One region of the Exiguobacterium sp. s40 genome, then DNA from elsewhere that is predicted to be linked to it. Evidence: riboswitches for the same ligand, from Rfam matches in the RefSeq annotation. Region 1 holds a riboswitch; each other region holds the start of a gene.

Region 1 (7,167 bases):
GGTATGACGTCGTCCGAGCCATCTTTCCGGCCATCGCGGACTATCCGGCAACAAGGTTCAGCGGGGAGTGCACGGACTCGGAAGTCAAACGGCTCAAACCGTTGGACGCCGACGTGTTAATCGCCGTCGGAGGCGGCAAGCTCGTCGATACGGCCAAACTCGTCGCCTATCAACGGAACGTCCCGCTCATCGTCGTCCCAACGCTCGCCTCGAACTGTGCGGCGTTCACACCGCTCAGCGTCGTCTATCAGGAGGACGGGAGCTACGACCGCTACGACATGTTCCGCGTCGTCATCGAACGGGTCATCGTTGACTCACGGGTCATCTCGCGCTCACCATATGAATACTTTCGGGCCGGTGTCATCGACACGGTCGCGAAGTTTTACGAGGCCCGTTATTTGAGTGGTGACAGCTCAGCTGACGCCGGCGTCAACACCGGACTCGTCTTGGCCGAGCAGTGCGGGCGTCTCGTCGAACTTGAATTGAGCGAGCACGCTTTTGAGTCGTATAGTGACGACGTCCGCTTCGCGGTCGATCACGTGCTCGCCATCGGCGGCGCCGTCGGTGGATTTGGTGACGCCGGGACACGCGTCGCCGTGGGCCATGCGGTCCATAATGCGCTCAGCCGCTTCGAGTCGACCCACTCTTTCTTGCATGGAGACAAGGTCGGCTTCGGCCTAATCGTCCAGGAGCGGTTGCGTCGCTCGGCCGATGCTCCGTATTTGGAGGCCTGGTTGAAACGGTTCGGTGCACCGACGACGCTCGAGGCGCTCGGGGTCGGGTCGGGCGACATCCCGGTACTGGTCGACTCCGTCATGACGGAAACCGAACTGCAACAGTTGCCGGAACCACTCGATAAAGACTTTTTGAAAATAATTTTTGAAAATTTACAATTTGCTATTTACAATTAAAAGAATTAAAAGTAAGATGATAACAATTTAATAGACCGATTGCTTATTAAGAGTGGTGGAGGGACTGGCCCTGTGAAACCCGGCAACCAGATCGTAATGATCATGGTGCTAATTCCAACAGACGATATCGTCTGGGAGATGAGCGTGTCCGACTTTGACTTGTCGTGCCCGCCACTCTGAATGAGTAGCGGGCTTTCATTTTGGAGGAGGAAAACAAATGAACATCAAACAGAAAACAGTACTTGCAGGGACGTCACTACTCGCCGCCATCTCGCTCTCGGCATGCGGACAATCGGACGCGAGCGAGGCGCTCAGTACGGAGTCGCTCACGATCGGCGTCACGGGCGGGCCGCACCAACAGATCGCCGAGAAAGTGAAAGAACTCGCGGCCGAAGACGGCCTCGAACTCGATATCAAAGTGTTCAATGACTATAATACGCCGAACACGGCGCTCGCCGAGGGTAGCCTCGACGTGAACAGTTATCAGACGCTCTCATTCCTAGAACTGCAAAAGTCCGACAAAGGCTATAAGATCGACGACGTGTTCAAGACCGTCGCGTTCCCGATGGGTCTTTACTCGGAAAAGTTGACCGACATTGAGGACTTGAAAGAAGGCGACAAGGTCGCCGTCCCGAACGACCCGGCGAACGAGCTGCGCGCACTCCGTCTGTATGAGACAGCGGGCCTCATCACGCTGAAGGAAGGCTTGACGGACAAGGCGACGAAACGCGACATCGCCGAGAACCCGCTCAACCTCGAATTCATCGAGCTCGAGGCGTCTCAGCTCCCGACCCAGCTCCCGGAAGTCGCACTCGCGGCCATCAACACGAACTTCGCGATGGGTGCCGGCCTGTCGATCAACGAGGACGCCTTGTTCCACGAAGACACGGTCGACAACCCGTATCCGAACTACGTCGTCGTCCGTACCGACAACAAGGATGACGAAGTCGTCGAGACACTCAAATCGTACTATCACTCGGACGAGGTCCGGACGTTCATCGAAGAGACGTTCAACGGCTCAATCGTCCCGGCGTTTTAAGGAGGGCCTATGATCGCACTTAAAGGAATCACGAAGACGTTCACGGTGAACAAAGGTGCCGTCACCGCACTCGACGACGTCTCGCTCACGATCGAGAAAGGCGAGATCTTCGGCATCATCGGTCGAAGCGGGGCCGGCAAGAGCACGCTCATCCGCATGATCAACCTGCTCGAACGCCCGACGTCGGGCCAGGTCGAGATCGAAGGACAGGACATCACGAAGCTCGACAAACGTGGGCTCTCAAAACTCCGCCATCGAATCGGAATGATCTTCCAACACTACAACCTGCTCAAGACGGCGACCGTCGAAGAGAACGTCGCCATCCCACTTCGTCTCGAAGGACTCGATAAGCGGATAATCCGCGAACGCGTCGACAAATACCTCGACATCGTCGGATTGACGGATCATCGGAAACATTATCCCGAGCAACTCTCGGGCGGACAGAAGCAACGTGTCGCCATCGCCCGGGCCCTCGCGCATGAGCCGGACATCCTGCTTAGCGACGAGGCGACGAGCGCGCTCGACCCGGAGACGACCGAGTCGATCCTCGACCTCTTGCTCGACATCAACCGCGAGCTCGGACTGACGATCTTTTTGATCACGCACGAGATGGAAGTCATCGAGCGCATCTGTGACCGGGTCGCGGTCATCGAGGCCGGCCGGATCATCGAGGAAGGGGACGTGCTCAACGTGTTCTCGGACCCGCAGCATGCGACGACACGCAAGTTCTTGAAGACGAACCTCGATGTCCCGAAAGAGGTCGTCGTTGAGTTGAGCACGCACGGGATGCTCGTCAACTTGTCGTTCATCGGTCATCAGAGTGAACAGGCCGTGCTCGCCCAGTTGACGAAACGGTTCGGCTTGCTCCCGAATATCATCGGGGGCGGCATCAAAAAGCTAAAAGGCGGTCTCGTTGGCAATTTGCTCGTCCATTTGGACGGCGATAAGGCCCAGACCGATCAAGCCATCCGCTTCTTAGAGGCGAGCGGTGTGAAAGTGAAGGAGGTGACGAACCATGCTTCAGTTTTGGGAAAATTGGGGTGACTTGATTTGGACGGGGACGATCCAGACGCTCACGATGACCGGCATCGCGCTCGTCATCTCGACGTTGATCGGACTGCCGCTCGGGACGCTCCTCGTCTTGACGCGACCGAACGGGCGGCTCGCCAACCGTTATTTCTACGGCATCTTGTCGAGCGTCATCAACGTCGTCCGTTCGATCCCGTTCATCATTCTCTTATTCTTCATCCTCCCGTTAACCCGTTTCATCATGGGAACGACGATCGGCGTCCAAGGCGTCCTGTTGCCGCTCATCGTGTTCACGGCGCCGTATATCGCGCGGCTCATGGAGTCGGCGCTGCTCGAGGTCGACCGCGGGGTCGTCGAGGCGTATGAAGCGATGGGCATCTCGACCCGGAAAATCATCTGGTACGTGTTGATCCGGGAGGCCCGCTCATCGATCGTGCTCGGTCTGACGATTGCGACGATCGGTTTGATCGGGGCGACCGCGATGGCAGGACTCGTCGGGGCAGGCGGACTCGGCGATATCGCCTATCAATACGGGCATCTCCGATTCGAGCCGGAGGTCATGTACGTGACCATCTTCGTCTTGATCCTGCTCGTCCAATCGATTCAATCGTTCGGTAACCGCTTGGCGGCCCGACTCAAGAAGGCATAAGAAAAGAGCTCTGCTTCGGCAGGGCTCTTACTTGTTGTCGAGCAATCGTTTCAATTCGGCGATTCGGTCATGGCGCGGGATGAACGTACGAATCTCTTTCTCGCTGAACCCGATTTGAATCCGATTGTCGTCGACGACGATCGGACTCTTCAAGATCTGGGGGTGTGACGCAACAAAGCTGTACAGCTCACGGAGCGACATCTCGTCAAGTTGGTCCGCCGCTTGTTTGTACACGCTCTTTTGGACGGACAACAGGTCGGTCGTCCCGTTCTCGGTGAGGCGGAGCATGTCTTTGAACTCGGTGAACGACATCCCTTGATCGGTCAATTTTTTCTCGATGAATGGGATGTTCTGTTCGCGTAACCAATCAATCGTCTTACGGGAAGAACTGCAGCTTGTATGTGTGAATACGGTGACCGTCACGGCAACCACTTCTCCTTTACGTAAGTATGGACTTCTTTATTTTCTCTCATACATACGTGACGGACATCGAATATGTTTCAAATCACATATACTTTTTATCGCCATCGGACGATTTGTCGTCAGTCAGTTCGGGTACATGGCGAAAGAGAGCAAAACCGAGGATGGATTTACATGTTTGATTACACGGTCAAGACAGACCAGACGGTCGAAGCGGTCGTCGAGAAGCTGAAAGCGACGCTCAAGGAAGAAGAGTTCGGAGTGCTCTGGGACTTTGATTTGAGCGAGACGCTCGAAGAGAAAGGCCAAGCGATCGACGGGGACTATCGCATCCTTGAAGTATGTAATCCGAAAGAAGCGAAGAAAGTCATCACGGCACATCGGGAAGGCGGCTATTTCCTGCCTTGTAAGCTCGCTGTCTTCACGAAAGACGGGGCGACCCATGTCGGGATGCCGAAGCCGACGAAACTGATCGAGCTGATTGAGGATGAGTCGCTTCAATCGATCGCCCACGACGTCGAGACGCGACTGACGCGTGCGATTGATCAAGCCATATAATTGAATGAGCGAACCCGTCCATGAGAGTGGACGGGTTTTTTCTTGTTCCTCCTTAAAGTCATATAATGGTAAAATTGGTACAAATAGATTTTAAGGGGCGGATGATTTGAAAAAGTTAGCCAGTGCACTCGTATTATCCTTGGGCTTATTGGCCAGTTGCGGTGGGGAAAAGTCAGACGTCGTGAACTTGTCGTATGTCGATGCGCATTGGACCGTTAACAAGTGTTCCTTAGAGCAACCGGAAGCCCTCGAATCGGTCGATGAGACGTTACAGGCCTGTACCGGGGAATTGACGACTGAATTGAAGGGAGACTTGACGGTTTACGATACGGTCATCGCGAATCGCCATCAGATGACCGATACGGGAGATGAATATGCATATAAATCGGTGACGTACATCAAAGGCGATGAGCATTATGCACTTTGTCGCGATATGCTCTCGGAACGCTTTCAAGCCGAGGTCATTGAGTCATTCCCCCCATTCGTTGATACACAGAACGGGAAGCGAATTCAACGAAACCCTTTCATCGAACCTGCCGACGAAACTACTCAAGCAGAATTCCTCGATGCGGATGGATTATTGGAGCCGAATAATGCTGTCGAACCTTTTCCTGATACCATCGTCACGTTCATACCGGCCTTCCACGGCGAGGTGGAATTGACCATTGGAGATCGACAACTCGCATTCCCAGTGCTTATGTTCGACCCGATGATGGCACACATAGATGAGGTAAAAGTCGCAATCGGATATCATCCCGATGAAAAGAAACCCTATGTTTTATTGATGCTCGCGGACCTCTATTTCACAATGAGTCCGCTAGATGAAATTATCGACCCGGTAAAAGGAGAACAGTCGTATGAAGAGTTGACAGTCAAACGACTGCCACTTCGTTCGGAACTATTACCCGACAAATCCTATCCATTGTATGAGTTCAATTATACCCGTGACGGGAAAGCGGTGACCGAAATCGCGACCATTACATATCGTGCCTCTGAACTGTTAACGATTTCTGAACAAAAGGCGCTCAAAGACAATCCGGAAGAGCGGTATATGCCGATTGTGAGCGGTCCTCTGATTTATCTCCACCAACAACCGTTCAATCACGAGTCAACCTTGACGTATCCGACCGTTTTGCGTGCGGTAGGTAACGAGATGGACGACCTGATTCAAGCAATCGATTCGGCTGAGCCGACAAAGCGCACAGGCAATCAAGGAGACTATCGTTACCTCACAATCGTCGACGGACACAAAGGCCAAGAGTTCGAGGTGACGTATAAACAGCGATCGAAGAAGCTGGATATCTACGTGACCGACCGATCAACCGAAGGGACATATAAACTGACGAGCGAAGGGGCCGAGACGTTCTTGTCCTACTTCCCTGACTTGAAGAAGAAATGAGTGGGTTGAACATGAAGAAACGAGCGTTGATGGCATTGTCACTGTTATGGTTGACGGCAGGCTGCTCGGAAGATATTGACGTCGTCCGTTATGGTCACATCGAGGAGCACTGGCAAGCCGAACGGGTTACGATGAACAGTCAAGAGCCTGTAGTGGATGCCGAAACAATTTTGAACCAATGTGAAGACAAAGAACGATTGGCCGAACTAGACGAAGAGACGTTCTCGGTGCTCGGGATGGCGTATGCGACTCGGGCCCCGTTTATAACTGAAGATTATGATGGATATGCCTTCGACGAAGTCACATATGTTGAAGGAGATGCGGTCTATGCGCTCTGTAGGTCGCATCAAATGGATGGGATACCAGGGTATCAAGCCGTCGAGCTCGAGGCACGGCCGTCTTTCTTAAAAGACGAAGTTGGTACTGAAGTCTCGTTCCTTCCGACCGTCCATGTCGCGACGGAGAACGAGCGGGCCTCGCTACATGAGCTGGACGCCTTCTACGAGAATGGACAAGATATCGAGCCGTATCCGGTCACGCTCATGAGGATGTCCCCCGGATTTAACGGCAAGGTCGAGATTGGGATTGGAGAATGGGGCTTCTTTAGCCCATCCTTCGACTTTTTGCCGAACCTTAGACCGTTCGATGTGTTCATCGCACTAGGGCGGGATACGGAGACGAACCTGCCTCATCTGCTCATGTCCTATGGCGGGGACGGGGCTCGCTACTCTTCATCCATTCTTCAAGATACCGACCTGCTCAATGGGGCAGACAGTCTGACCTTCCGTCGGGTATTCGAAGGTGGAACGATGGAACCGTCGAAACAAATTCCGCTTTACGATATTACGGTCGAGGTGGACGGACAGATGGTGACGAAGACCTTGTGGATGCGCTATCGACCAAGTTCGTTGCTTACGGATGTATCCGATTCAGACGAGATAGCGGTCGCTTATCTCCATAAGTATCCGTATCATCGGGAAGTCCCGCTCCCTTACCCTGATGCGGTGAACGTGAGTGGAAAAGCATATGACGGATTGGTCGAAGCCATCGAGACCGCGCGCCCTACGACGAAAAGTGGTGAAACGAAAGATTATAAATATTTGACGCTGTTGCATGGGAATCTCGGGCAACAGTTCGAGGTCAGTTACCAGCAACGGTCGAA
Region 2 (7,167 bases), on a different contig from region 1:
AAGTTGACGTAAGGTGAGTCTTCGCCTTCAAGGGCGATCGCGTCTTCGAGCGGGTTGAGGCCGGCATCGATCGCGTAGTTCGTGTTGATGAGGACCGCGTCCCCTTCACCGTTGTTGAACGCTTGCGGGAGAAGTGCCGCTTCAACGTCCGTCTTGAACTCCAAGTTTTTCGGATTGTCGACGATGTCTGAAACCGTCGCGTCCGTCGTCTTGCCTTCTGCGAGCGTGAGTAAGCCTTCTGATTGGAGCATCGTGAGGATTCGTCCGTGGTCAGCGACTGACGAACTCATGATGATTTCAGCGCCTTTTGGCAGCTCATCGAGTGATTTGTAGTCTTGTGAGTAGACACCGATCGGCTCGATGTGGACGCCGCCGGCAGATGCGAATTTGTAGTCTTTGTTCTCAGCCATTTGCGACTCGAGGTACGGCTCGTGTTGGAAGTAGTTCGCGTCGAGTTCGCCGTCCGCGAGCGTTTTGTTCGGGAGGACGTAGTCTTGGAACTTCTTAATTTCGAGCGTATAGCCCTTCTCTTCGTAGTCGTCTTGAATGTGCTCTAAAATCTCAGCGTGCGGGACGTTTGACGCACCGACGACGAGCGTCTTGTCATCGCCCGAACCTGATTCTGAATCTCCGCCGCAAGCTGCGAGAATAGTGAGTGCTGAAGCTGCTGTCAATCCGAGTACTGTTTTCCATGATTTCATTATAAAACCCCTCCAAATTTTCTATTTAGATCAAGCGGAACGCTTGTCAATTACTGATACGAGTCGATCGCCGATGAACTGGATGACGAAGACGATAACCAAGATTAAGACGGTCGCGACGAACGTGACGTCACTCTGTGAGCGCTGGAACCCTTCAAGGAACGCCAAGTTCCCGAGTCCCCCGCCCCCAACGACCCCTGCCATCGCCGTATAACCGACGATCGCGACGATCGTGACCGTGATGCCTGACACGATGGCCGGTAATGCTTCTGGGAACAACACTTTATAGACGATCTGCCATTTTGTCGCACCCATCGATTCAGCCGCCTCGATGACGCCGCGGTCGACTTCACGCAGGGCGAGCTCGACCATCCGCGCATAGAACGGAGCCGCACCGATGATGAGCGCCGGCAACGCTGCCGTCGACCCGAGCATCGTCCCGACGACGAGTAACGTGAACGGGATGAGCAAGATGATCAAAATGATGAACGGGATCGACCGGAACACGTTGACGATTGCGCTGATGACCGTGTAAATCGGACGGTTTTTCATCATGAGCGGTTCGTTCGTGACGTATAAGAGCATCCCGAGGGCGAGACCGATGACGAACGTCGCGGCTCCGGCGACGAGCGTCATATAGAGCGTCTCCCACGTTTGCTCGAGCATGACTTGCCAATCTACATTAGGAAACATCGCTTTCTACCTCCACTTCCACTGCCTGCGATCGGATTGAGGCGATGGCCCGCTCGACTTCAGCCGGCTCTCCGATCAATTGGATGAATAATGTCCCGAGGGCACCGACTTGTGACTGCGTCACGTTCCCGCCGATGATGTTGAAGCCGATATCATGCTGCTTCAACACTTCTGACAGAATCGGTTGCTCGGCCGTCTCGTTCAAGAATTTGAGCTTGACGATTTGACCGCTCGGATAACGCGCTTTCAAGTGCTCGAACGTGAGCGACATGTCTTCGACCGCGCCGATCTGCTTAACGAACTCTTTCGTGATTGGCTGTTCCGGATGTTGGAACACCTCGGCGACTTGTCCGGTCTCGACGACCTTCCCGGCCTCCATGACGGCGACGCGGTGGCAAATCTTTTGGATGACGTGCATCTCATGGGTGATGAGGACGATCGTCAATCCGAGCTTTTTATTGATGCTGACGAGCAGTTCGAGAATCGAATCGGTCGTCTTCGGGTCGAGTGCGCTCGTCGCTTCATCGCAGAGGAGCACTTCTGGATTCGTAGCGAGCGCACGGGCTATCCCGACTCGCTGCTTTTGACCGCCCGATAGTTGCGACGGATAGCTGTCTTCCCGTCCGCCTAAGCCGACGAGTTCGACAAGTTCTTGGACGCGGCGTTTGCGTTCGCTGGCCGGTACCCCGATGAGCTCGAGCGGGAAGCTGATGTTCTCAGCGACCGTGCGCGACCATAATAGGTTGAAGTGTTGGAACACCATCGAGACGTTTTTACGTACCCCGCGTAGTTCCTTAGGCGTGAGCTTCGTCAGCTCGCTGCCGGCGACCACGATTTCACCGCTAGACGGTGCCTCGAGTCGGTTGAGCAAGCGGATGAGCGTCGACTTCCCCGCCCCTGAATATCCGATTATTCCAAAAATTTCGCCGCTTTCGATGGTAAGCGACACATCATCGACCGCCTGGACCCGACCGTTTTTCGTATCGAACCATTTGGCCACATTGCGTAGTTGAATCAATCCATTTCCCTCCTGACAACAAAAAAAGTACGCACGTTTGAGCAAACGTGCGTACTTTATCGGTACGGACAACGATTGCTCTCATCTTCCAAGGTTTACACCTTGCTGGAATTAGCACCATTTCGGATTGCTCCGCGGTTGCTGGGCGTCATAGGGCCAGTCCCTCAGCCTCTCTTGATAAGAGGGGTTGCGTATTTGATTAGCTTTATCATAGCGACACATTATTTTCATGTCAAACTATTTTTTTCAGACAAATTAAAAAAAGGTGCCATCCGAGGATGACACAGAACGTAGCACCTTGAGTCACTGAAAGACAACCCATAGATGAACCTCTTTTGCCCGATCAGAGCATTCATCCTTATATGGGGGATTTTTACCCGACCATCACTCGATCTTCGAACGGACCATGCAATTACGCGACCGGTGCCCCGACGCTTGATTTTTTTGGGGGACAATCGAAGGGAAGGTCCACCTGAAATCGCGTAAGCTCATGCAACGGTTGTTCGAAAACGTCTTGCTGACGGGAAAATCTCGTCCTATGTTGTGTTCAAGTAAGATGTTGTAATGAATATATCATTCGTGAACTTTCTGTGTCAACTGATTATTTAAAATTTTCAGATTATTCTAATCATCCTATCTCATTTGACGAAAGATAGGACGTGCTGGACGTTTTGAAACGCGTACAAACGATCGCGAACTTGGCCATTTTCCAGCTTCAATAGCGCCGGGACGCTCATGACCTGATACGCCTCGAGCTCGTTCGGGATAAAGTTGGCATCGCGCTTTTCAATCTGGAGTTCGGGGTCGACGGCCTCGACGACCGAGAGCATCCGCTCGGCCACGGCGCATGTACCGCACATCGGGGCGTATATATATAAGAATCCGTCTGTCATCATTGTTCTCACCTCTCCTCTAAGTATATGAATCCGGACCGGTCGGTTCAAAAGTTGTGCTCAAATGGAAAATTCTGAACATTTCAACATTTTGTATTGACGCTCTCTAGAAAGAGGCATAGTATGGTCATTAACTTTATTGCTTTTGTACATAACAGCATACCAGTAGAAAAGGACAGGTGAATCCCCAATGACGGAAGAGAAGCTTACCGGAAAACAGTTTTTGATGAACGTCTTGAACGGCCTTAGTCTTGCCATCCTCATCGCCCTCATCCCGAGCGCCTTGCTCGGTGAATTAACGAAAGCCATCTTACCTTATGTTCCGTCCTTGCAGTTCATCTTGGACGCGACAACGATTGCGATGCGTCTCTTACCGGTCATCATCGGTGTCGCTGTCGCCATGCAGTTCGGACGCTCGGCACTCGAGGCCGGCACAATCGGCATCGCGACCCAAGTCGGGAGCGGCGCCATCCGCATCGAGGAAGGGGTGTTCCTCATGGCTGGAATCGGTGACGTCATCACGGCCGGTGTGACGGCCGCTCTTGCGACGTTCCTCGTCATGCAGTTGTCGCCACGCTTGAAGACATACACGGTACTCGTCTTACCGATGACGGTCATCGTCGTCGCCGGAGGGATCGGGGCGTTCCTACTCACTTACATCTCACAAATCACAACATACGTCGGGACAATCATTATGACAATGACGGAACTACAGCCGATTGTGATGGGCATGTTGATTGCGATGGCGTTCTCGCTCATCATCGTCTCGCCAATCTCGACGGTCGGCATCGCCACAGCCATCAGCCTGTCTGGTGTCGCGGCCGGGGCCGCCAACCTAGGGGTCGTCGCCGCCGGCTTCGGTCTCGCCATCGCCGGCTGGCAGATGAACGCGACGGGAACGTCGATCGCCCACTTCCTCGGGTCACCGAAGATTCAAATGGCGAACTTCGTCCGTCGTCCAATCATGATGTTGCCCGTACTCGCCAATGCGGCCATCCTCGGAGCGCTCGCAGGCATCCTTCGGATCGAAGGCACGCCGATCAGTGCCGGTTTCGGCGTCTCCGGCCTCATCGGTCCAATCAACGCCTTGCATTTGATGCCGGGAGGCTTCGCGCTCTGGAACGTCATGCTCGTCATCGTCTTGTTCGGACTCATCCCGGTAACGCTCGGAATCATCTTCTACCGCCTGTTCAACCGGACGTCGCTCATCCAGCCTGATCATTACCGCCTCGATTTCGAATGAACAAAAAAAGCCCGGCTTCTCGTGAAGAGAAACCGGGTTTTGTTTAGCCTTGAATCATCGCTTCGTATTCTTCGGCTGACATGAGTTTGTCGACGTCTGACGCGTCGTTCAACTCGACTTCGATCATCCAAGCGCCTTCGAACGGTGCCTCGTTGACGAGTTCTGGTGAATCAGCGAGTGATTCGTTCACCGCTGTGATTTTTCCAGAGATTGGAGCGTACAATTCTGAAACGGTTTTGACCGACTCGACCGAACCGAACGGCTCATCGAGTAAAATCGTGCCGCCGACTTCAGGAAGTTCTACAAAGACGATATCCCCTAGTTCGCTTTGTGCGAAATCCGTGATCCCGATGCGGGCCACGCTTCCGTTCACTTCAACCCATTCGTGCTCTTTTGAATAACGTAGATTGGCAGGTACTTTGCTCATCTTAACTTCCCCCTCAAATGAATTAGACTCACACGAGTATTATAGCACTTCGCGCCAAACGTCTGTAAACGACTTTTCTGAAAATCCGACAGTTGATTTTTGACCATCTGTCACGATTGGACGCTTTAAAAGCATACCATTGCTCGCGAGAAGCTCGAGTTGTTCGTCTTCTGATAGATTTGGCAGTTGATCTTTGATACCTTCATTTCGATATACTTGGCCGCTCGTATTGAAGAATTTTTTGAGCGGGAGACCCGACTGTTTCCATAGTTCGGCCAGTTCATCTTTCGACGGTGTCGCCTCGACGATATGGACGTATGTATACTCGACGTTGTTCTCTTTCAACCACTTCTCTGCTTTTTTACACGTACTGCATGGCGGATAGCCATATAGTGTCACCATGTTCATCACCTCTTCTATAAATGTAGCACATTCCGAATCGACCATTCACGCTTCAAGCAAACGCTCAATCTCTCGCTTCAACGATGCGTTCACCGGATGACGCGCCTCGATATAACCGAGAATCGCAGCTGCCGCCTCGACGGAACGCCCATAGCCTAAAACCCCTTGCTCAAGGAGCCTAGTCACGTCAGGATGCTTCGTCTCGACGCGTCGCGTCGGATTGAACGGATCACTCATCTCTCCATGTGCCTTCAGCACGTTATTGATTACCGCGACTTGAATGAGTTCAAAGCCCGCAAGTCGCTCGCCACGTCGCTCTCGGAGCAAGCCGACGTATAGGTTCGTCAGCGCCTCTTCATAGCAATACGCGGCGTCAGGGACGTCTGTGACGACGTTCGGCGTCGCGAAGGCGTGGAACGCTTCGTCACGCTGCCAGACGACACGGCCTGGCGTGTAGGCGATGCCAGGCATCTCAACGACTTCAAACACGGCGAACTCACCATAAATGCCGTCCTCATACATGACCTTATGTCCGTCTTTCGTATTTTGGAACTGATACGCCAACGGTTCAACGGCGAGCCAATCCAAATTGTCGATAAAGCGGGCCTTATGTCCGTCCTCGACAATCAAAAAGAAATCGAGGTCCGAATAGTCATCGAGCCGGTCCGTCTCGAGCCCGATCGAACCGAGCGCGAGGAGCATGAGTGTCCCATCATGCTCTGCGACTGAGCGGCCAATCGCATCCATCCGTTCTAACAATGCCTTACGTCTCATCTACTTCGCCTCCTTCCGTCCATTGTACGGTGTCGGCAAGGCAAAAAGAAAGGGCCGACCGCGTCCGGTCCACCCTTTCTCTCGCTTGCTTACACGATAAACTTGTTCGCTTTGATGAGGCTCGCGGCGACTTCGCGTTTCGTGCCGATGACGTTGATTGGCTGATAACGGCTGAACTTCTTCATCGCCGACAAGAGCATGCGCTGCTCGTCGCCCGATGCGGCCGCGTACAAGACTTCTTTCGCCATGAGTTCGACTTGCTTGAACACTTGCTCGGCGAAGATTTCGGTATAGCGGACTTTCTGTCCGTTCTTCTCAACGCCTGTGCGGGCGATGGCTTTATCCGTCCGCGCGATGGCCGCTTCAAGCGCATAGATGGCGCTGATGATGTCGGCGATCTTCGCGAGAATCTCTTGCTCGTTCTGAATGTCTTGCTGATATTTCTGGACGGCCGTTCCGGCGATCATCAAGTTGATTTTTTTCATGTTCGACAGAAGCATCTTCTCGCGTGCGAGCGGTGAGCCGTCGAGCTCTTGCGGCATGTAGCTCATGAGCTCTTTTTGGAGTTTCTGTGCCTCGGCGAGGAGTGGTAAGTCGCCTTTCATCGCTTTCTTGAGGAGCGTGCCCGGCACGATCAAGCGGTTGATCTCGTTCGTTCCTTCGAAGATGCGGTTGATGCGTGAGTCACGGTACAAGTTCTCGACTTCATATTCGGTCATGAAGCCGTAGCCGCCGTGGATTTGGACCGCTTCGTCGACGACGTAGTCGAACGTCTCCGAGGCGAACACTTTGTTCAACGAACATTCAATCGCATATTCAGCGATCGCTTGGGCGACTTTCGAGCCGTCACGCATGTTGTCGTCGCCGAGGGCGTCGAGACTGTCTTGGAACAGACCGCCCGTCCGGTAGACCGAGCTCTCCATCGCATAGATGTTCGCGGCCATCGTCGCGAGTTTTTCTTGGATGAGCGGGAACTGGCTGATCGGCGTCTTGAACTGTTTACGCTCGTTCGCGTA
Region 3 (7,167 bases), on a different contig from region 1:
CCCCTCCTTTCTGTTGCCAACGGCCGCGGTCGAGCCAAAGCGTCCGGTTGGCGATCAATTCTAGTTCATGCGGTTCACTCGACGTAAAGATGACAGTCTTTCCACTTTTCGCGAGGCGGGTGACGAGTTCATAAATATCCCGTTTCGCCGTCACGTCGACGCCTTTCGTCGGTTCGTCGAGCAGATAGACGTCCCGGTCCTCGAGGAGCCATTTGCTGAGGACAACTTTTTGTTGATTCCCCCCGCTCAGCTCTCGGACCGGTTGCCCGACCTGGTCGTATTTCACACGGAGCGAGGCCAAGACGCGCGTGACTGCGTTCGCCTTCCCTTCGATCGCGAGGACGTTCCGTTCAATCGAATCGTCGAGGAAGAGTCCCTGTTTCCGGCGTTCTTCCGGTACGAGGGCGAACCCGGACCGGACCGCCTGACGCGGTTCGCGAATCTTGATTGGTTTCCCGTCCAACGTCATCTGTTGTTCAACGCCGGAGAGACCGAATAGCGCCTCGATCAACTCCGTCTTCCCGCTCCCGGTGACACCGCCGATGCCGACGACTTCGCCTTTATACGCCGTGAACGGCAAACTCGTCCCGAACGCGGGTAACGTGAGCTCTGCCTGAATCCGCATCTCGGTTTCCGGAACGGCTTTCTCTACCGCTTCTGCCATGTCAGATCCGCTCAAATACGTATGGATATCCCGTTCTGACAACGCCTGAAACGGCCCTTCATAGGCGATACGGCCATCCCTGAGGAACGTCGTCGTCGTGGTGACGCGCGACAGTTCGTCCGACCGATGCGTGATGAGAAGAATGCCGACACCTTCCTCTGCGAGCGACTGCAATAACGTGAGCAGTGACGTCGCATCTTCCGTCGACAAGGCGGCCGTCGGTTCGTCGAGCAAGAGGTAGGCCGCATCACTCGCGAGCGCCCGGGCAATCAAGACACGTTGTTTGACGCTGAGCGGGAATCGTCCGACCGGTTCGGTCACGTCAATCTCTAGTCCGACACGTTCCAAGTAGGTGGCCGCTCGCTGTTTTAGTTCACGAGGACGAATCCGTTCGACCGCCTGCCACGGCACGACGTTTTCGTAAATCGGTAAATCGAGATAGAGGGCGTCATCAACTTCTTGCGACACCGTGATGATCCCACGGCGTATCGCCTCGGCCGGTGTGAATGTGACCGGTGTCTCGTCGAGCTCGATCGTCCCGGATGTGGGGATGATGGCGCCACTCAACAGCTTCACGAGCGTGCTCTTCCCGGCCCCGTTCAACCCAAGCAAGCCATGAATCTCGCCACGGCGGAGCATGAAGCTGACGTCGTCGAGCACCGTGACATCACCATAGCGTTTCGTGACGCGTTCAAGCCGTAACATCAGTCCGTCCCTTTCATCCAGTCCGACCAGGCCGCGTCTGATGCGCCCCAGTTCGGGACGTATTGACCGAGGTCGTCCATCGTTACTTTCTCGTCCGGCAAGACGTCGCGGTCGACGAGATATGGGTCGACCGAATGAATCGACGGCGTCTCTTCACCAGCTAATTTTTGATACGCGTAACGGACTTGAATCCGTCCGATTTCAGCCGGATCGGTCGCCGCCGTCACTTTCCACGGGCTACCGTCCTCTTGCATGAGCTGCAAATCTTCATCGCTCAAATCAATCCCATAGACGGCGATCTCATCGCGTCCGGCCTGTTTGATGGCACGGCTCGCACCCTTAGCGAACTCGTCCCACATCGCGAACACGGCATCAATCTCACCTTCCGGATACTTCTTCAAAATTGCTTCCATCTGGCTCTGTGTGTCGAGCGCCGTATTGTTCGTCGCCGAACCAAACTTGGCGACTTCTGTGATACCCGGGTAACGCTTCAAGAACGCATCATAAATCGTGTGGCGACGTTCCATCGGTGTGAAGCCACCAACCCAAATCGTGACGATTTTGCCTTCACCGTCCAAATCTTCGGCGAGTGCCTTGAGTGAACGCCAAGCGAGCGAATAGTCGTCTTGGTCGATGACGGTCACGCCTTCGTTCGTCAAATCGTTGTCGAACGCGACGACTTTGATGCCTTTATCGAGCGCGCGTTGGACCGGTTCTTTCAACGCATCGGCACGGCCATGGTCGATCAAGATGACATCGACGCCTTGCGTCGTCGCCGTATCGACATAGCTCGCCATCTTCGACAGGTCGTTGTCGGCATTGTACACTTTCACGTTGCCGCCGAACGATTCGACTTGTTCCGTCACCCCGTTGATATACTGCGACGAGAACGTCCCGATCGACATCTGCATGATCAGGGCTACATCGATATCTTTCGGAAGTGTGGCATTCGAGACCGAGACGGGTTTCGTCTCCGGCGTCTTCTCAGCCGGCTTCGATGGGGCCGCTTGTTCGTTCGTGCAACCGACGAGCGCCAAGACGAATGTGAATAGTAAAATTAATAGTTTTTTAGACATGAATTGTTCCTCCTACATGATGTGTGATGGCAGTCTCTGTCGGCTCGAACACACCCGCCTCGGTGATGAGTCCGGTGATGAGGTCCGGTGGGGTGACGTCGAACGCCGGATTGAAGACGGTGATGCCGACGGGTGCCGTCGGTTGACCACCGATATGTGTCACTTCTGACGGGTTCCGCTCCTCGATTTCAATCGTGTCATCCGCCGTCAAATCGAACGTCGAATGCGGCGCCGCGACATAGAACGGAATGCCGTAATGCTTGGCGAGGACGGCGAGCTGCAACGTCCCAATTTTATTGGCGACGTGACCCGTCCGTGTGATACGGTCAGCTCCAACGATGATGGCGTCGACTCGTTTTGACTGAATCGTCCAAGCCGCCATATTGTCGGTGATGAGCGTCACGTCGATATCGGCCCGGTCGAGTTCCCAGACAGTGAGGCGTGCCCCTTGCAGGAGCGGCCGCGTCTCACAGGCGAAGACGTTGAAAGATACGCACTGTTCTTTTCCGACGTAAAACGGCGCGAGCGCTGTGCCGTATCGCGATGTCGCAATGGCACCGGCGTTGCAGATCGTCAACACGTTCCCCCCGGCCGGTAACACCGTCAGTGCATGCTCACCGATGGCCCGATACGTATCGACGTCCCGGTCATACAACGCGATAGCGCGTCGTTTGATTTCCTCGGCAATCGCTTCAAAGTCGTCCCCGACATTTAAATCAAGGAGCGACTCGATCACATTTTGCAGATTGACCGCCGTCGGCCGGGTCGCGATCAAGCGGCGTCCGACGAGGTCGAGCCGACGCGTGAAGTCCGGATCGTCAACTAACCGGCCCGCCTCTTTGGCGAGGACGAACGCCCCAAAGTAAGCGATGGCCGGGGCGCCCCGGACTTGAAGCGTCTCGATGGCATGTTCGGCCTGTTCGAGCGTTTCGATTGTCACGTACCGCTCTTCATGCGGCAACAACGTCTGATCTAATACGATGAGTTCGTCCGTCTGCGGATGGAAACGGATATTTTGGACCTTCATACGCGCACCCCCGACAAAAGCGTCACCAAGTCGTCAATCGATTCGACGCTGTGGCGTTCTTTAATGAGCGCCGTCCCGAGAGCGAGTGCGTCACGTTTTCGTTCGAGCCGCGTCGCTTCCGGCAACGTCTCGAGATCGGCGACACCGGCGAGTCCGACGGCACGGCGAATGAGTTCGCAACCGGCATAGCCGATCGTGTCGCTGAAGATTGTCCGCAACAATTCGTCGACGAAACCGTCCGTATTGAACGGCTCGACAGCGCGCTCAAAGTTGGCCCGGAACGTCTTCTCGAACGTCTCCCACACCGTCAAGACGTCCGTGAAACGTTCGAAGCGTTTGAGCGGGTCATGGAACGTCGACAGCGTCAAATGGGCGATAATTTGGCCCAAATCAAAGCCGAACGGTCCGTAAAATGCGAACTCTGGATCGATGATTTTCGTCTCTTGTTGGGTCGCGAAGATGCTGCCTGTATGTAGGTCACCGTGCAGAAGCGCCTCATGTTTCGTGATAAATCCGACTTTCAGTTTCGTCACCTCGACCTTGAGCGCCTGGTCTTGCCAGAGGCGTTCGACATCTTCTCGAAGCGCCGCCTCGATGTTGTTCGACTCCGCGTCTTTGAACGGGTCGGTGAAGATGAGCTTCTCGGTGATGTCACACAGTTCCGGGTTGTAATAGTCACGTTCAATCCGCTTCTTCGCGATCGGGCCGGCCGCATAATCCGACGTCGCGAACAGCGTCTCGCCTAAAAATTCACCGACATGACGCGCGAGTTCCGGATAGCTCTCCCCTTTCAAATAACCGGTGCGGACAATCTCATAATCAGACAGATCTTCTAAAATCGTGTAGGCGAGCGTCCGGTCGCTACCGAGGACGTCCGGGACGAAACGCGGCGCCACGTTCGCAAACTCACGGAGTGCCAACTGTTCAATCCATGCCCGTTCGAGTGTAAGCGGCCAGCTCTCACCGACGACTTTAGCGTATGGGAGCGCCTGTTTGACGATTAGGCGCTGTTCGCCTTGGCGAATCCGAAACACGAGATTCAAATTGCCGTCCCCGATTTCCTCACACTCGGCGATTCCGTCTTGCAAGTATCCTAATTGACGGACGTGCTCGACGACGGTCTGTTCTGTAAATGGTTGATATGACATGATGTTTTCCCCTTCCTGTACGTTGCCCACAAAAAAAGCCCCTTTCTCCGCGAGAAAGAGGCACAGCCAAAATGGTTGTTCCTCTCATCTGTCAGACATTCGTCTGGTGGATGTAGCACCGTGCCTAGTGGTCGGTTGCTGCGGCGTCATCGGGCCAATTCCCTCTGCCAACTCGCGATAAGAGTGGTTTATTCGATTCGGTGAACTTATGTGATGAATATTACGGACTCGACGTCACAATTGTCAACGTCATTTTCCCCGTGCCACTTCGTCTTTTTTTGTGCATATATGGAAACAATTCCACGAAATATTTTTTTTGGAAAAAAAGGAATTGACGACGCGACGAATCTGTGTAAAAATTCAATTAAATTTCACAACTTCAAATCACATTCTTATCAAGAGCAGACGGAGGGACGAGCCCGATGATGTCGCAGCAACCGACCAGAGATGGCACGGTGCTAATTCTTGCAGCGAAAGCTGAGAGATAAGAGTTCATTTTTTATGATGACCTCTTGCCTCGGCATGGGGTCATTTTTTGTTTGCCTGGAAGGAGGAACCATATGAGTATCACTGCCACATATGAAATCAAACGGACGGATGCGGTCGCAAGTATTGCCGACAAAATCGCCCTCGAGCTGACCGTCGGCACATGGACCGAGCTACGTCATTTAGAGCAAGAGCAGTTACAGGCGTACCGGGGTGAGGTCGTATCGACCACCCATACGGAGACGACGAGCCGGTTCACGATCCGCTATCCGTTACATAATGTCAGCCCTGACTTTTCATCCATCTTGACGACGACGTTCGGGAAACTATCCCTCGACGATTCGATTCGGTTAATCGATGTGACGTTGCCCGAAACGCTCGCCCCTCATTTCAAAGGCGCCAAGTTCGGCGTCGACGGGATTCGCGAGTTGCTCGGTGTCCATGACCGTCCGCTCGTCATGAGCATCTTCAAAGGCGTCATCGGGCGTGACCTCGCGTTTCTCGAGCAGCAACTCCGCGATCAGTTCGCCGGCGGCATCGATATCGTCAAAGACGACGAAATTTTATACGACAATCCGCTCACGCCGTCGCTCGAACGGGCCCGGATCGGAGCGGCCGTCATTCAAGCGCACTTTGAGGCGACCGGGAAGCGTGTCCTCTACGCCATCACGCTGAGCGGTCCCGTTTTCGGTCTTCGCGACCAGGCGCTCCGGCTGATTGAGGCCGGTGCGACGGCGCTCCTATTCAACGTCTATACGTACGGTCTTGACGCACTGCGCGAACTTGCGAACGACCCAGACATCCGTGTGCCGATTTTAGCTCACCCGGCCTTTGCCGGCGCCTTGACCGGGTCCATCAGTCATTCGCTCTTACTCGGTAAACTCCCACGTCTCGCCGGGGCCGATTTGACGCTCTTCCCATCTCCGTACGGTTCGCTCGCGACACCGCGGGACGAGGCGTTCGCGATTCGTGACCTGAGCGCCGAACCGCATTGGTCGAAACCGATTTTACCGGTCCCGTCCGCCGGGATTCATCCGGGACTCGTCGCTGAGATCATTCGTGATTACGGGACTGATGTCGTCATCAACGCCGGCGGTGGCATTCATGGACACCCGGACGGCGCAGCCGCTGGGGCTCGCGCTTTCCGCCAAGCCATCACTCACGCCCTCGGTCAAACCGAAGGACAGACGAACGAACTCGATACCGCGTTAAAGGCGTGGGCGTCACGATGACGGTCCATATCCTCTGCGACTTCGACGGGACGATCACGGCGGAAGACAATATTATCGCGCTGATGAAGGCGTTCGCCCCGCCCGCTTGGGTCGAGTTGAAAGATGCGGTCCTCGAGCAACGGATCTCGATTCGCTCCGGGGTCGGTCAAATGTTTCAACTATTGCCGAGCGCAGATGCCCCGGCTTACCGTGATTATTTGTTGGAGCGAATCACGCTCCGTCAAGGGTTCCCGTCATTTTTAGAACAAGTTCGGGCAAACGGTTGGAAGTTTGACGTCGTCAGCGGCGGGATGGATTTTTTCGTCCATCCGATTTTAGAAGGTCACGTCGATCCCGAACACATCTACTGCAACGTCGCCGACTTCTCCGCTGAGACGGTAACCGTCGCTTGGCCGCACGCTTGCGACGAACAATGTACGAACGATTGCGGTTGTTGCAAACCGACGCTCGCTCGTCGCATCGTCAATCCCGCCGACCGCTTAATCATCATCGGTGACTCGGTGACCGATTTCGAGGTCGCGAAGCGTGCCGACTTTGTCTATGCCCGCGGGCAACTCATCACGCTCTGTGAAGCAGCAGGCATCCGTTACGCCTCATTCGAGACGTTCGACGACATCACTCATCATTTGAAGGAGGTGGCCATATGAGCCTCACAGCACGTTGGCTCGAACTGGCCGACATTAAAGACGAACTCGCCGCCCGCGACTGGTTCCCCGGAACGAGTGGGAATTTGGCGATTCGCGTGTCCGACGACCCGCTCGAATTTCTCGTCACGGCGAGCGGACGCGATAAACGGAAACGAACGCCGGACGACTTTGTTCACGTCGAC
Region 4 (7,167 bases), on a different contig from region 1:
TGACGTTCGCACGTGGTACGCCAGGCAAGCCTGACAAGAGAATCCCTTTTCCACCGTGCGGTTTTTCAAGGATTTGGGCCCCGATTTGAGCGGCCATCCGTCCAGCCACTTCGCTCATCGGCGTGAGGAGCGGCAACGTGCGGTCGATCTCAACCGTCTCGTAAGCGATCGCCGTCACGCCTGAATCGACGAGTGCTTTCGTGAGTTCTGGTTCGGCTGCCAAGTGCAAGTAGGTGAAGAGCGTCAAGTCCGGACGGAAATAACGATATTCAGACGGTTGCGGTTCTTTTACTTTCAACGCTAATTCGACGTTTCCCCAAACGTCTGCGGCTGTGTCGACGATTGTCGCCCCTGCATCGACATACTCCATGTTCGTGAAGCCGCTCCCGACACCGGCTTCCGTCTCGACGAGAACCTCGTGTCCAAGCTCAGTTAATACGGCTGCACCCATCGGCGTCAAGGCGACGCGGTTTTCATTGTTTTTGATTTCTTTCAATACCCCGATTTTCATGTAAAGTTCCCCTTTCTCTCTACTGACACAATTTGTTCACACCTCTAGTATAGACCCATCCGAAAACGCTGTCTTTAGCATGGATTCTAAAAATGACAATGCCCACTTTGTGAAAAATCACAAAGCGGGCATCAATCATCCTGTCGGTATTGGCCTGCCTTGATGGCGAGGTAAACAGCGGCTCGTTCGGGCAGTGAGACTTGCGTAATATTCGTCAGTTCCTCGATGCGGCGAATCCGATAGAGCACGGTGTTCGGGTGGATGTGAAGATGGGCGGCGACGCGTTTGACGTTCCCATCAAAATAGAAATACCACTCGAGCGTCGTGACGAGCTCGGTATGATGGGCGACATCATATGCCTGCAAACGCTCGATGGTCGGATGCGTTTCGAGCCGAAGCCCGATTCGGCGAGCGAGATCTGGGACGAGCTGATAAATCCCGATTTGTTCGAACGTGTGCGTCGCGGCAAGCTCATAGGGGAACTTCCGACGAAGCGACGTGACCTGTCGTGCTTCTTCCATCGCGGCATACAGCATGTCGCTCTCAAAGAAACGACGGCTGACGCCTAAACGTGGATCGACTTCCGTGAATTTCTCTCGGAGCTGTGTCTCGAAGCGATTGGCCCACTGCAAAAGTGCCGTCTCTTCCTCGGCTAACTCCGATTTCATATAATGCCAGACGAGGAGCTGTTGACCATCGATGGCGTGCAGCACGACCTCGATCGCTTGTTGGGTCGCCAATACATAAAACAGTCGTTCCGCCAGTTGCGGGGTGACCGGCTGGGCACATTCAATCACGGTGAGGCGGCTGGCGACGGCAATCGGTGCGAGCTCATTCAAGCGATCGCGGTGGGATGGCGATAAGACGGGAGTGGCCAGCACTTCTAAAAAGAAACGTTCCAATTCGGCGTCGATGCGCCGTTCGTGCATCGCGATGGTCATCAGCAATTTTTTGGCGATGTTCGCCCCTTCTTGTAGGACGGTGAGTTCTTGTTCTGAGAACGGCGTCGTTCGGGCCAGGCTCCAAATGTAACCGAGCACGTCACCTTGTTGCTTGATGACGACGGCCGCCCGCTCACCGAGACCGACGGCCATGCGGGCCGGGATGACGACCGGTTCGTCGCGGTCGATCACTTCTTGAAGGATGCCACTTTCCCATAAGTCTTCGATGACTGCTTCCGGGACACGGCGGCCGATAATCGTCGCGATTCGTGCCGGGTCGGTCGAGTCGGGGTGGGTGCTGTAGGCGAGCAACTGATGGTGGCGATTTTCAATCGTGATTGGGGCCCGAATCGCTTGTCCGATTGCTTCGGCGAGCGTATCGAGCGATTCATAAGATTTCTGCAAAAAAGGCATGTCGATTCCTCCTCTCTTTCACTATACCGTCTCTGTTGTGAAAGTTCACAAAAAGATGGTGAGTTTTTAGAAGGAGGGAACGACATGCCTGCATCATTCACATTAAATTGGGAAAAACAGTCCGACCACGAGACCGAGTAAAGCCCCGACGATGACTTGGAACGGGGTATGACCGACCAGCTCATTTAAGATGGGTGTCTCGTGCTTGATTCCTTTGAAGTAGTCGTTCAACAAACGGGCCTGGAATCCGACCGCTTGACGAACGCCGGTCGCATCGTACATGACGATCGTCGCAAAAATCAAGGCGAGTGCGAACATACTGGAATCGATTCCTTCGACTCGACCGATGACGGTCGCTAAGGCGACGACGGTCGAAGAGTGGGAACTTGGCATCCCACCCGAGGCAAACATGATTTCTAATTCAAAATCTCGTGTTTTAATGAGTTCGGTTACGAGCTTGGCTGCTTGTGCGATGAACCAAGCGAGCAAGGCGGCGAGTAAAGGTTCGTTAAAGAGCAATCGATTCACTTCCTGTCTGACAATGGTATCTACACTATACCCGATTCTGTCATCGGCTAGACGTAAAGTTTCTGTCAAAAAAGCACCTCGAGCATAGGCTCGAAGTGCTTTCTGGTCGATTTTTGTTACCCGACGACGCCTTCAGTCTGCTGAAGTTTGTCCGCGATATTCTCGATGATATAGCGGTTACGTGGATGCTCCTGGCACTCTTTCGAGCATGAACGCATTTGTTTCGGTTCACACTCTTCACAACAGAAGTGTTGAGCATTACACACCGGGTTGGCACAATTAACGTAGCGGACCGTCTTCGTTCCGCAGTGCATGCACTCCGAAACAACGGACGGGTTGACCGTGTTGACCGGGACGTTGATGCGCTCGTCAAAGACGTAAAGCTCACCTTCCCAGTCTTCGCCTTTCGTGGCGTCGTCTTTGCCGTACATGGCGACGCCGCCTTTAAGGTGGAAAATGTTGTCGTGACCTTGGTCACGCATATATGCGGTAAATTTCTCGCAACGGACGCCTCCGGTACAGTACGTGAGTAAGGTTTTCCCTTCGTAGAGGTCCTTGTTCTCTTCGAGCCAATCTGGCATGTAACGAGAAGCCTCTACGTCGATTTTGATCGCATTTTTAAAGTGACCAAGATCGTACTCGTAGTTGTTACGAACGTCGAGGATGACGACATCGTCGCGATTCATCATCTCTTTCCATTCTGCCGGTTCGAGGTACGCACCGTGCTGTTTAGGAACGTCGAACTCACCATCAAAGCGCCACGTCACAAGCTCTTTCTTATGACGGACAAAGATTTTTTTGAACGCATGCTCTTCGACTTCATCGATTTTGAACTCGATATCGCTGAAAAGCGGGTTCGCTTTCAAGTCGTTCATGTATTGCTCGGTCTGTTCCCAAGTCCCAGAGCACGTTCCGTTGATTCCTTCGGAAGAAATCAAGATCCGTCCTTTGATGCCAAGGTCCTTACAATACTTGAGGTGCTCTTGTGTGAGCGTTTCTGGGTCTTCGATGTTGACGTACTTATAGTACAGCAAGACCCGCATTGGTTTTGTTTCCATGTTATTACTCCCCTGTGTTCAGTTTTTTGCAGGAAAACGAACGTTGGGTTGTGTCGTTCGACGAGCGGACTTGCCTGCAACCACAAGTCCATATTATATGATAGATATCACAGCGAAATTTCGCAAATACTTTTTATTTTTTTTACTGGCGTGCAGGGGGATGCGTCTTCCTGAGCGAAATCGGGTAAAAGGTATTAATGAAAGTCGAAGGTGGAAACTGATATGCTCACATCACTCCAACAATGGATTATCCAACTGATTGAATGGCTGCAAGAGCTTCCGGGAGGCCCATGGGCGGGACTAGGGGCGCCGTTCCTTGAGGCGATCTTTCCATTTCTTCCGCTCGTCCTCATCATTTCGGCGAACGCGGCCACGTATGGGTTCTTGCTCGGGACGTTATTGTCTTGGGTCGGTAGTTTACTAGGGACGATTCTTGTCTTTACAGCCGTCCGTTACGTATTCCGTAAACCGATGACACGGTGGCTCGAAAAACATAAACAAGGGGTATATTGGCTGGAACGCATCAACCATATGAGCCCGATCTCGCTTGGTTTTTTATATTCGCTCCCGTTCATCCCGGTCAGTTTGATCACATACTTACTCGCCCTCATTCAAATGCCGCTTCGGACATTCATCATGGCGGCGGGGTTCGGGAAACTGCTTGTCGTCTTGATTTTTTCGGTCATTGGTGACCAGTGGGAAGAGTTTATTCAAAGTCCGTTCCGCTTATCGATGCTTGGACTGTTATTGTTTGTCCTTTGGGCGATCAGCCGTGGCCTCGAGGAATTGCTCAAGCGGCGCGCCTTCAAAAAACGCAACGAACAACTTCAACGTGAACGTGAAACGAAACGTCAAACGACCCTTCGAAGCTAGTGCTTCAAAGGGTCGTTTTGGTTAGACGCGCTTTTTGAAACGCGGGAAGTTAAAGACGATGGCCAATCCTCCGCAAATGAACAACAAGAACGGATAGAACATATACGGAACGAGCGCCGGTGACGCTGTGTTCGTCAGTTCGGCCGCAATGAGAAGCTGTGCCCCATAAGGCAACAGACCTTGGACCCCACACGAGAAGATATCGAGTACACTCGCTGACTTTTTACGTTCGATGTCATAATCGTCGGCGATGTTCGCGGCGAGCGGACCAGCCACGAGAATCGAAATCGTGTTGTTCGCCGTCGCGACGTTTGTCGCACTGACGAGCCCGGCGATGCTCCACTCCGCGCCGGCCCGTCTTTTAATTCGGGACGTGAGCGCGTCACGCAAGTACGTGAGTCCGCCGTTATGCGAGATGAGTCCGACGAGCCCACCCATGAGCAATGTCAGGAGTGAAATCTCGGCCATGCCCATCATGCCGTCCGCCATGGCGGTGACGTACGTGGTGACGGCTAGACTGCCGTCCAACAGACCGATGATGCCGGTCAGGGCGATGCCGCCGAGCAAGACGAGGATGACGTTCATTCCCGTCAAGGCGAGCACGATGACCGCAAGGTACGGAATGAGTTTATACCATTCGAACGCGGCTGCATCGACAGTCGATTCTCCACTCGATAACACCGATAAGAGGACGATTGTGATAAGGGCGGCCGGGAGGACAATCCAAAAGTTGGTTCGGAATTTGTCACGCATATTGGTACGCTGGGTCCGGACGGCAGCGATTGTCGTGTCCGAGATGAACGACAAGTTGTCCCCGAACATGGCACCACCGACGACGGCAGCCGCCGCGATGGCGATATTGACGCCACTTTCTTCGTGGATACCGAGCGCGATCGGGGCGAGGGCGGCAATCGTGCCCGTCGACGTTCCCATCGCCATCGAGATGAATGCCGCGATGACGAATAAACCGCTCAGTAGAAGCGAGGACGGTAAAAATGTCAGCGCCGCATTGACGGTCGCGTCGATTGCGCCGATTGCTTCGGCGACACTCGAGAACGCTCCGGCGAGCAAGAAGATGAAGACCATGATTAAAATGCCGGGGTTCCCCGCACCTTGGGCGACACGCTCGACCGTCTGAGTGACGCTGCCTTTCGTCATCAACGCCGCGACGATGACCGCGATCAACGCCGCGATCAGGACCGGGAATTTATAAAAGTCGTTATAGTAGATGCCTGCCCCGATAAAGAAGACGAGGAAGACGAGCAAAGGCAATAGTGCCCATTTGTTAGCTGTCGGTTGTTCCAATCGATTCACCTCATTCATAAAATAAAAAGAGAGCCTTCTGAAAAAAGGCTCTCTCTACAAGAAAACACTTTTTTCATCTTTCGAGCAGACTGCTCGCTGGATTTGGCACAGGTTACCCGCTGCCGAGACGTCACTGGGCCAGTCCCTCAGTCTCTCTTGATAAAAAAGTTGTGATATTTAATTATAAGACACGTTCCCTAACGTACTTGTTTCAAATCCGCTTGTCAATAGCAAACCCCCACGCGGTGAACGTGGGGGTGAGTCAGGTCGTTAAGAAATTGTAATGGGCGACGCGGTTGCGTCCGGCGTACTTCCCGCCGACGTAGAGGGCCCGGTCAGCGTTACGAATCGTATCGTCGAGGCGTTTGTCACCGAACGCCTGAATCGTGTCGACACCGATCGAAGCGGTGACGGGGATATCGATCCCGTCGACGTGGAACGGTTTGTTCTCGATTTGTTGCCGGATTCGTTCGGCGATTTCGATTGCCTGTTCGACATCGCAACGGTTCAATAGCAAGATGAACTCTTCACCGCCGTAACGGGCGGCAAAATCTTCGGTGCGGAGTGCCTGGCGAATCCGCCGTCCAAACTCTTGGAGCACACTGTCCCCGACTTGATGTCCGTGCACATCGTTGATTTTTTTGAAAAAGTCGATGTCGAGCATCGCGACCGAAATCGGATACATCGAACCGTCCGAGATTTGTTGAATCCCGTATTCGTAAAACGCGCGTGCATTGGCGAGCAGCGTCAAGCTGTCGGTCCGACTTTCCGTGTAAAGACGGTCGCGCTCATGGCAACGGCTGATCGTCCGGTTGAACGACTTGAGAAGTTTGACGATTTCACGTTGGATGGTCGGGGGATACCCATAGACGTGTTCACCCGTCATGACGAGCCACGTGCGAATCCCTTCGATCTCCTCGGACCGAACCGAGATGAAACTATGATAGTCGTCGTCAAATTCGTTCGACAGTGGTGCGTCCCATTCGAAGCGCATCTCATATTCGACCGAGGCTTCGTTCGGATAAGCGTGATCGAGCAAATCGAACACGATGTGACGGTCAATCGGCTGACGCGTCTTCAAATCAAAGTACAGGGTACGGTCGAACAGTTTAAACTCGACGAACCCTTCGTCATAGTGATTGAGCCGCTCACATTGACTGAGAAACACTTCGATGGCTTGCGCCTCGCTCTGCGATAACGACACGGCTTCTTTTGCCTCGTCATACTGTTCAATCAACGATTTAAAGGCGTCTTGCCGGCCTTTTTGGATGATGAGCCGCTTGATGAAGAACGTCAACGCGGCAGCGATGCTGCTGACGACGAGTAAATTCGTCTCCCGGAACAACGAGGCCGCCAAAATGAAGACGAGACTGACGATATACGTATAAAACGCGATGCTCAGAAAATCGCGGACCGGGATGTCGACGCGGAACCACCAACCGACTTGATACTTTTGCACGACCGTGTTCAAGATGATGGCCAGAATCAAACCGGCGAGCGGCAGGAACGAGTCTTGAGAATAGAAGCCGAGACCGGT

What was found. Region 1 has a riboswitch for S-adenosylmethionine ahead of KNP02_RS06725 (MetQ/NlpA family ABC transporter substrate-binding protein). Riboswitches for the same ligand answer to the same signal wherever they lie in the genome.
Region 2: it holds a riboswitch for S-adenosylmethionine, as region 1 does, so the genes downstream of both, KNP02_RS03110 (methionine ABC transporter ATP-binding protein) here and KNP02_RS06725 (MetQ/NlpA family ABC transporter substrate-binding protein) in region 1, are expected to answer to the same signal.
Region 3: it holds a riboswitch for S-adenosylmethionine, as region 1 does, so the genes downstream of both, mtnK (S-methyl-5-thioribose kinase) here and KNP02_RS06725 (MetQ/NlpA family ABC transporter substrate-binding protein) in region 1, are expected to answer to the same signal.
Region 4: it holds a riboswitch for S-adenosylmethionine, as region 1 does, so the genes downstream of both, KNP02_RS11040 (Na+/H+ antiporter NhaC family protein) here and KNP02_RS06725 (MetQ/NlpA family ABC transporter substrate-binding protein) in region 1, are expected to answer to the same signal.

What each region holds. Positions count from the first base shown of each region.
Region 1 is NZ_JACSLC010000005.1:167,204-174,370, forward strand. Features, by position in the region: gene KNP02_RS06720 (iron-containing alcohol dehydrogenase family protein) at 1-911, shown strand, start outside; SAM riboswitch class I at 952-1,056, shown strand; gene KNP02_RS06725 (MetQ/NlpA family ABC transporter substrate-binding protein) at 1,129-1,950, shown strand; gene KNP02_RS06730 (methionine ABC transporter ATP-binding protein) at 1,960-2,994, shown strand; gene KNP02_RS06735 (methionine ABC transporter permease) at 2,966-3,628, shown strand; gene KNP02_RS06740 (Spx/MgsR family RNA polymerase-binding regulatory protein) at 3,656-4,051, opposite strand; gene KNP02_RS06745 (DUF302 domain-containing protein) at 4,223-4,606, shown strand; gene KNP02_RS06750 (hypothetical protein) at 4,713-6,005, shown strand; gene KNP02_RS06755 (hypothetical protein) at 6,017-7,167, shown strand, end outside.
Region 2 is NZ_JACSLC010000002.1:285,312-292,478, reverse strand. Features, by position in the region: gene KNP02_RS03120 (MetQ/NlpA family ABC transporter substrate-binding protein) at 1-701, opposite strand, end outside; gene KNP02_RS03115 (methionine ABC transporter permease) at 732-1,394, opposite strand; gene KNP02_RS03110 (methionine ABC transporter ATP-binding protein) at 1,384-2,412, opposite strand; SAM riboswitch class I at 2,491-2,596, opposite strand; gene KNP02_RS03105 (thioredoxin family protein) at 3,051-3,308, opposite strand; gene KNP02_RS03100 (PTS sugar transporter subunit IIC) at 3,496-4,548, shown strand; gene gcvH (glycine cleavage system protein GcvH) at 4,592-4,975, opposite strand; gene KNP02_RS03090 (arsenate reductase family protein) at 5,015-5,377, opposite strand; gene KNP02_RS03085 (hypothetical protein) at 5,423-6,151, opposite strand; gene KNP02_RS03080 (acyl-CoA dehydrogenase family protein) at 6,241-7,167, opposite strand, start outside.
Region 3 is NZ_JACSLC010000003.1:268,060-275,226, forward strand. Features, by position in the region: gene KNP02_RS04565 (sugar ABC transporter ATP-binding protein) at 1-1,369, opposite strand, end outside; gene KNP02_RS04570 (sugar ABC transporter substrate-binding protein) at 1,369-2,445, opposite strand; gene mtnA (S-methyl-5-thioribose-1-phosphate isomerase) at 2,438-3,472, opposite strand; gene mtnK (S-methyl-5-thioribose kinase) at 3,469-4,620, opposite strand; SAM riboswitch class I at 4,702-4,804, opposite strand; SAM riboswitch class I at 5,010-5,111, shown strand; gene KNP02_RS04585 (2,3-diketo-5-methylthiopentyl-1-phosphate enolase) at 5,181-6,338, shown strand; gene KNP02_RS04590 (2-hydroxy-3-keto-5-methylthiopentenyl-1-phosphate phosphatase) at 6,335-6,985, shown strand; gene KNP02_RS04595 (methylthioribulose 1-phosphate dehydratase) at 6,982-7,167, shown strand, end outside.
Region 4 is NZ_JACSLC010000012.1:34,596-41,762, reverse strand. Features, by position in the region: gene ald (alanine dehydrogenase) at 1-511, opposite strand, end outside; gene KNP02_RS11060 (PucR family transcriptional regulator) at 643-1,866, opposite strand; gene KNP02_RS11055 (divergent PAP2 family protein) at 1,969-2,394, opposite strand; gene trhO (oxygen-dependent tRNA uridine(34) hydroxylase TrhO) at 2,511-3,452, opposite strand; gene KNP02_RS11045 (TVP38/TMEM64 family protein) at 3,675-4,325, shown strand; gene KNP02_RS11040 (Na+/H+ antiporter NhaC family protein) at 4,347-5,648, opposite strand; SAM riboswitch class I at 5,701-5,796, opposite strand; gene KNP02_RS11035 (GGDEF domain-containing protein) at 5,893-7,167, opposite strand, start outside.